DNA from 2 places in the Bacillus sp. URHA0034 genome. Region 1 is predicted to be linked to the other one. Evidence: a T-box and tRNA genes for the amino acid it is inferred to sense, from the RefSeq annotation. Region 1 holds a T-box; the other holds one or more tRNA genes.
What was found. The T-box of region 1 lies ahead of metG (methionine--tRNA ligase). A T-box ahead of a tRNA ligase gene usually reads a tRNA of that ligase, here a tRNA-Met.
Positions count from the first base shown of each region.

Region 2: it has a tRNA-Met gene. The T-box ahead of metG (methionine--tRNA ligase) is inferred to sense a tRNA for this amino acid. The anticodon was not compared.

Region 1 is NZ_JBWCDK010000002.1:5,227,891-5,231,091, forward strand. It holds gene ACZ9EE_RS27460 (transglycosylase domain-containing protein) at 1-1,342, shown strand, start outside; T-box leader at 1,455-1,729, shown strand; gene metG (methionine--tRNA ligase) at 1,791-3,201, shown strand, end outside.
Region 2 is NZ_JBWCDK010000002.1:2,253,329-2,256,529, reverse strand. It holds rRNA gene ACZ9EE_RS12890 (23S ribosomal RNA) at 1-352, shown strand, start outside; rRNA gene rrf (5S ribosomal RNA) at 437-552, shown strand; tRNA gene ACZ9EE_RS12880 (tRNA-Glu) at 596-670, shown strand; tRNA gene ACZ9EE_RS12875 (tRNA-Val) at 683-755, shown strand; tRNA gene ACZ9EE_RS12870 (tRNA-Thr) at 932-1,004, shown strand; tRNA gene ACZ9EE_RS12865 (tRNA-Lys) at 1,150-1,225, shown strand; tRNA gene ACZ9EE_RS12860 (tRNA-Leu) at 1,251-1,335, shown strand; tRNA gene ACZ9EE_RS12855 (tRNA-Gly) at 1,364-1,438, shown strand; tRNA gene ACZ9EE_RS12850 (tRNA-Leu) at 1,444-1,532, shown strand; tRNA gene ACZ9EE_RS12845 (tRNA-Ala) at 1,641-1,713, shown strand; tRNA gene ACZ9EE_RS12840 (tRNA-Met) at 1,735-1,808, shown strand; tRNA gene ACZ9EE_RS12835 (tRNA-Ile) at 1,844-1,917, shown strand; tRNA gene ACZ9EE_RS12830 (tRNA-Ser) at 1,929-2,021, shown strand; tRNA gene ACZ9EE_RS12825 (tRNA-Met) at 2,180-2,253, shown strand; tRNA gene ACZ9EE_RS12820 (tRNA-Asp) at 2,257-2,333, shown strand; tRNA gene ACZ9EE_RS12815 (tRNA-Phe) at 2,384-2,456, shown strand; tRNA gene ACZ9EE_RS12810 (tRNA-Tyr) at 2,470-2,554, shown strand; tRNA gene ACZ9EE_RS12805 (tRNA-His) at 2,560-2,632, shown strand; tRNA gene ACZ9EE_RS12800 (tRNA-Glu) at 2,653-2,725, shown strand; tRNA gene ACZ9EE_RS12795 (tRNA-Gly) at 2,736-2,809, shown strand; tRNA gene ACZ9EE_RS12790 (tRNA-Ile) at 2,814-2,890, shown strand; tRNA gene ACZ9EE_RS12785 (tRNA-Asn) at 2,912-2,986, shown strand; tRNA gene ACZ9EE_RS12780 (tRNA-Ser) at 3,000-3,090, shown strand; tRNA gene ACZ9EE_RS12775 (tRNA-Arg) at 3,096-3,169, shown strand.

The DNA of each region.
Region 1 (3,201 bases):
CAAAGTTCCAGTAACAGAAGGACTTATAGCCAAAAATACCGAACAAAGTATGCCGTATGAAGCATTTCTAGACGCAGCTGTAAAAGAAGTAAAGGGAAAACTTAAGGATGTAGACATCAGTAAGGATGGATTATCTATTTATACAACGCTGGATCCAAAGGCACAGGATTATGCAGATAAAATGATGAATACCAATGAAGTCATTGCCTATCCAGATGCGAGTTTTCAGGGAGCTTTCGTCTTTTTAGATACAAAGACAGGGGAAATCAGGGCGATTGGAAGTGGGCGAAACGACTATAAAGCACAATTTCTTGGTAACAACTTTGCAGTCGATTTAAATCGCCAGCCAGGATCTTCCTTTAAGCCGATTTTTGACTATGGCCCTGCGATAGAAAAGTTAAAATGGTCCACTGCACATATAATCAACGATCAAGCGACTTTCTATTCAACCGGCCAGCCCATTTCAAACTGGGATCACCAATATCATGGATTACTTACGATTAGGACAGCACTTGAAAAATCTTATAATATTCCTGCGCTGCTAACGCTTAGAGAGGTTGGACTTGATCGGTCCAAGAACTTTGCAGAACAGCTGGGGATTACTTTTAAAAATGACCAAGTATATGAATCATATTCAATTGGAAGTAATACCGTCAATCCTGTAGAAATGGCTGGAGCGTACAGCGCTTTTGGAAACGATGGTGTCTACAATAAACCGCACTTTGTCCAAAAAGTTGTTTTTCCAAATGGAAAGGTCGTTAATTTTGCCGAAAAACCAAAACGTGTAATGCAGGATTACACTGCCTATATGGTAACGGATATGTTACGATCAGTCGTAAATGATGGGACAGGGACTACTGCAAATGTCCCAGGATTAGATGTTGCCGGGAAAACAGGAACAACAAATTTTGATACAAAGACTCGTGCTAAATACGGTTACCCAAGTACTGCAACAAATGATAGCTGGTTTGCTGGATATACGCCACAATATACGATGGCGGTTTGGACCGGATATGCCAAAAATGGCCCTGGAAACTATATGGCAGGTAATACGACAAAAATTGCCCAATATATGTTCAAAGCAATGATGCAATCCTTTGGAACAGATTCATCTAGTTTCCAGCAGCCAGACACTGTTTATCAAGTAAATAACGAATTATATATAAAAGGGAACAGTTCCGCGGAAATCCCAGTTAAACCCAAACACACCGAAGAAAAACCCACTTCTAATAAGAGCGGAAACGTTAGTGAAGTCAAAAAGAATCAATCAGAGGGATGGAAAAAACAAAAAGAAAAAGGAAATGGCAAAGACAAAGGTAAAGGGAAAAATAAACATGATTAAGAAGCATGGGGACGGTTCTTTTGCTTCAAAAACTTCGGGTATGTGGATAGATATGTCAATGTTTTTATTGACTTCATGTTAAATATTCAATAAACTAATTGGTAATTAACAAATAAAGGCAATGAAGAGAAAAAGTAAAATGAATTTGTTTTTCGACAGAGAGCTTCGGATGCTGAAAAGAAGCAAAAACAATCATTTGAACAATGGTCTCTGAGCTTCGTTCTGAACATACTATTTGGATTAGTAGGATACGACGAGTTTTGGCACTCGTTATCAATGCCACGGTATAAGAGCAGCGTTTTTATGCTCCGTACTTGCTGAGGCAAATGGTGTAAGCCATTTGTGAAATAAGGTGGTATCACGTGGTATTTAAACCTCGTCCTTAACTTTAATAGTTAAGGGCGAGGTTTTTTTGTTTTATTAAAATTAAAGATGGAGGCTATTCATTATGAGTATTTTTATAGGCGGTGCTTGGGCGTATGCTAATGGTTCGTTACATCTTGGCCACATTTCAAGTTTGTTACCTGGCGATATTCTAGCAAGGTATTACCGTTTAAAAGGAGAAAAGGTTTTATATGTATCAGGCAGCGATTGTAATGGTACACCGATAACGATTAGAGCAAAACAAGAAGGGGTTTCTCCAAAAGAAATTGCGGATCGTTACCACCAAGAATTTGCAGACTGTTTTTCAAGATTAGGATTTTCATACGATACGTATACAAGAACCGATACAGTACATCATCATAAAATCGTTCAAGAGATATTTTTAGCCTTACTTAAAAAAAATCTTCTCTACAAAAAGGAAATTGAACAAACCTATTGTGAATATGATCAGCAATTCCTGCCTGATCGTTATGTGGAAGGTATTTGCCCAAATTGTGGTGCACAGGCACGTGGAGACCAATGTGATTTTTGTTCAAGTGTGTTAGAACCACTTGAATTACTAGATGGAAAATGCAAAATTTGCGGAAATACGCCAACGACAAGAAATACAGAGCATTTTTACTTTTCGTTAAGTTCCTTTCAAGCTATTTTGGAAACCCATACGCAGCAAGCTGAAAATAACCATCTATGGCGTGAAAATGCACTATCGTTGACCAAAAGATATTTAAAAGAGGGCTTGCAGGATCGAGCCGTGTCAAGGGATTTACCTATTGGTGTTAGTGTTCCGGTACAAGGTTATCAGGATAAAAAAATCTACGTTTGGATCGAAGCCGTTTCAGGGTATTATTCAGCCAGCAAACTTTGGGCGAAAGAAACGAGTCAAAATGACGCAGAGTTTTGGAAATCTTCTGCGACATCTTATTATGTACACGGAAAGGATAATATCCCGTTCCATTCCATTATATGGGCAGGAATCCTGGCGGGACTTGAACAAGAACCATTACCTGCACATATCGTTTCAAACGAGTATCTTACGCTGGAAAAGAAAAAATTATCAACGAGTAAGAATTGGGCTGTTTGGGTTCCAGATATTTTAGAAAGATACGAACCCGATTCCATCCGGTACTTCTTAACCATTAATGCACCGGAAAGTCGTGATGCGGATTTTTCTTGGAAAGAATTCATTTATAGTCATAACAGCGAATTATTGGGTGCTTACGGGAACTTCGTAAATCGCACATTGAAGTTTATAGAAAAGTCATTCGATGGTGTTATACCTAAAAAAGACATTACACTTTCCATTGAAGAAAAAGTGAATCAATTATACGATGAAGCAGGAACCTCTATTGAACATACATCTTTTAAACAAGGATTGGAAAAGATTTTTGAGCTGGTTAGATTCGCAAATAAATACTTTGACGAACGTCAACCATGGAAGCAGGTACACGAGGATCCTGAGTCATGTAAACAAACCT
Region 2 (3,201 bases), 3.0 Mb from region 1:
GGCTGTTCGCCCATTAAAGCGGTACGCGAGCTGGGTTCAGAACGTCGTGAGACAGTTCGGTCCCTATCCGTCGTGGGCGCAGGAAATTTGAGAGGAGCTGTCCTTAGTACGAGAGGACCGGGATGGACGCACCGCTGGTGTACCAGTTGTCTTGCCAAAGGCATCGCTGGGTAGCTATGTGCGGACGGGATAAGTGCTGAAAGCATCTAAGCATGAAGCCCCCCTCAAGATGAGATTTCCCATAGCGTCAAGCTAGTAAGATCCCTGAAAGATGATCAGGTTGATAGGTCAGAGGTGGAAGCGTGGCGACATGTGGAGCTGACTGATACTAATCGATCGAGGACTTAACCATAGTCTAAAGCGAATAAACTCATTTTTACCCAATTTCTTCTATAAATTATCTAGTTTTGAGAGAACGAACTCTCTAAATAAATAGTCTGGTAATTAAGGCGAGAAGGTCACACCCGTTCCCATACCGAACACGGAAGTTAAGCTTCTCAGCGCCGATGGTAGTTGGGACTTTGTCCCTGTGAGAGTAGGACGTTGCCAGGCTAGGCCCCTTTTGGGGCTATTATTTTGTTTACTTTTTACAGTTGGCCCGTTGGTCAAGCGGTTAAGACACCGCCCTTTCACGGCGGTAACACGGGTTCGAATCCCGTACGGGTCACCATTTTTTAAATATGGAGGATTAGCTCAGCTGGGAGAGCATCTGCCTTACAAGCAGAGGGTCGGCGGTTCGATCCCGTCATCCTCCACTATAATTTTTCTTTACTTAATGCCGGGGTAGCTCAATTGGTAGAGCAAGACCGAATAAGCTGCCTGAATAAGCTTCAGCATACTGACCGAGCTGCTACTTGAATAATCTTTCTGAGGTCAGATGACGGTTTCAAAGACAGCGTGTTTGAATTTAATATATTTTTTCTTACTATATGCCGGGGTAGCTCAATTGGTAGAGCAACTGACTTGTAATCAGTAGGTTGGGGGTTCAAGTCCTCTCGCCGGCACCTTAATACGAGCCATTAGCTCAGTTGGTAGAGCAGATTGCAGACTTCTGTGAATCAGCTTCTGCGGGCAATCTGCGAGAAAGAACGCAAGTTCTTTTGAGCATCTGACCTACCACAAATTAGTTGTAGAAAATCATCTTTGTATGAGCCATTAGCTCAGTTGGTAGAGCATCTGACTTTTAATCAGAGGGTCGAAGGTTCGAGTCCTTCATGGCTCACCATAGTTTATTTCAAAAGCAAAATATTGCGGGTGTGGCGGAATTGGCAGACGCACCAGACTTAGGATCTGGCGCCGCAAGGCGTGGGGGTTCGACTCCCTTCACCCGCACCATGCTTATGATTAAAAAATTAGCATATTTGCGGAAGTAGTTCAGTGGTAGAACACCACCTTGCCAAGGTGGGGGTCGCGGGTTCGAATCCCGTCTTCCGCTCCATATATGCCGGGGTGGCGGAACTGGCAGACGCACAGGACTTAAAATCCTGCGGTAGGTGACTACCGTACCGGTTCGATTCCGGTCCTCGGCACCATTTAATGAGCCCGTAGCTCAGCTTGGTAGAGCACTTGGTTTGGGACCAAGGGGTCGCAGGTTCGAATCCTGTCTTCCCGACCAGACGAAAGTTAATAATAGTAATCATGGGGTCTTAGCTCAGCTGGGAGAGCGCCTGCTTTGCACGCAGGAGGTCAGGGGTTCGATCCCCCTAGACTCCATTTATATTTATTGAAAAAAATGGCGGTGTAGCTCAGCTGGCTAGAGCGTACGGTTCATACCCGTAAGGTCGGGGGTTCGATCCCCTCCGCCGCTATAAACATTAATGCTAATATTACTATTAGTGTTAATGGACCCTTAGCTCAGCTGGTTAGAGCAGACGGCTCATAACCGTCCGGTCGTAGGTTCGAGTCCTACAGGGTCCATTGTTTTAAACGGAGGAATACCCAAGTCTGGCTGAAGGGATCGGTCTTGAAAACCGACAGGCGGGTTAAACCGCGCGGGGGTTCGAATCCCTCTTCCTCCTCCACAAAGTATATTATTATCGCGGGGTGGAGCAACGAGCGTTGCTTCTAGGAATAAACTGCGAGTTGTACCCATCGAGCTGCTGCTTGAATAGGCATTCTGAGATGGGGACAGTCAGTAACAAAACATGGAGCATTTTCCAAACTTTATAATTTCTATTATCGCGGGGTGGAGCAGTCCGGTAGCTCGTCGGGCTCATAACCCGAAGGTCGCAGGTTCAAATCCTGTCCCCGCAATTTGGTCCGGTAGTTCAGTTGGTTAGAATGCCTGCCTGTCACGCAGGAGGTCGCGGGTTCGAGTCCCGTCCGGACCGCCATTTTTATCCCAGTAGGTAAAACTGCTGTTGATATAGATATTTTTTTGTGTGGCTCAGTAGCTCAGTCGGTAGAGCAAAGGACTGAAAATCCTTGTGTCGGCGGTTCGATTCCGTCCTGAGCCACCTTTTTTTATATGGAGGGGTAGCGAAGTGGCTAAACGCGGCGGACTGTAAATCCGCTCCCTCAGGGTTCGGCGGTTCGAATCCGTCCCCCTCCACCATTATGGCGATTGTGGCGAAGTGGTTAACGCATCGGATTGTGGTTCCGACATTCGTGGGTTCGATTCCCATCAGTCGCCCTATTTCATTTTAATTAATGGGCTATAGCCATGCGGTAAGGCATCGCACTTTCACTGCGACATGCGTTGGTTCAAATCCGGGTGTTGCCTCCAAATTTACATTGCGGGTGTAGTTTACTGGTAAAACCTCAGCCTTCCAAGCTGATGTAGTGGGTTCGATTCCCATCACCCGCTCCAATATGGGCCTATAGCTCAGCTGGTTAGAGCGCACGCCTGATAAGCGTGAGGTCGATGGTTCGAGCCCATTTAGGCCGACCATATAGCATATTTTCTTATTGTTCCGCAGTAGCTCAGTGGTAGAGCAATCGGCTGTTAACCGATCGGTCGTAGGTTCGAGTCCTACCTGCGGAGCCATTTTTATGTCTTTGGGGAAGTACTCAAGAGGCTGAAGAGGCGCCCCTGCTAAGGGTGTAGGTCGGGTAACCGGCGCGAGGGTTCAAATCCCTCCTTCTCCGCCATAAATGCGCCTTTAGCTCAGCTGGATAGAGCATACGCCTTCTAAGCGTACGGTCAGAGGTTCGAATCCTCTAAGGCGCGTATCGAAAAGGGGCGATAAAGCCCGTCAAATC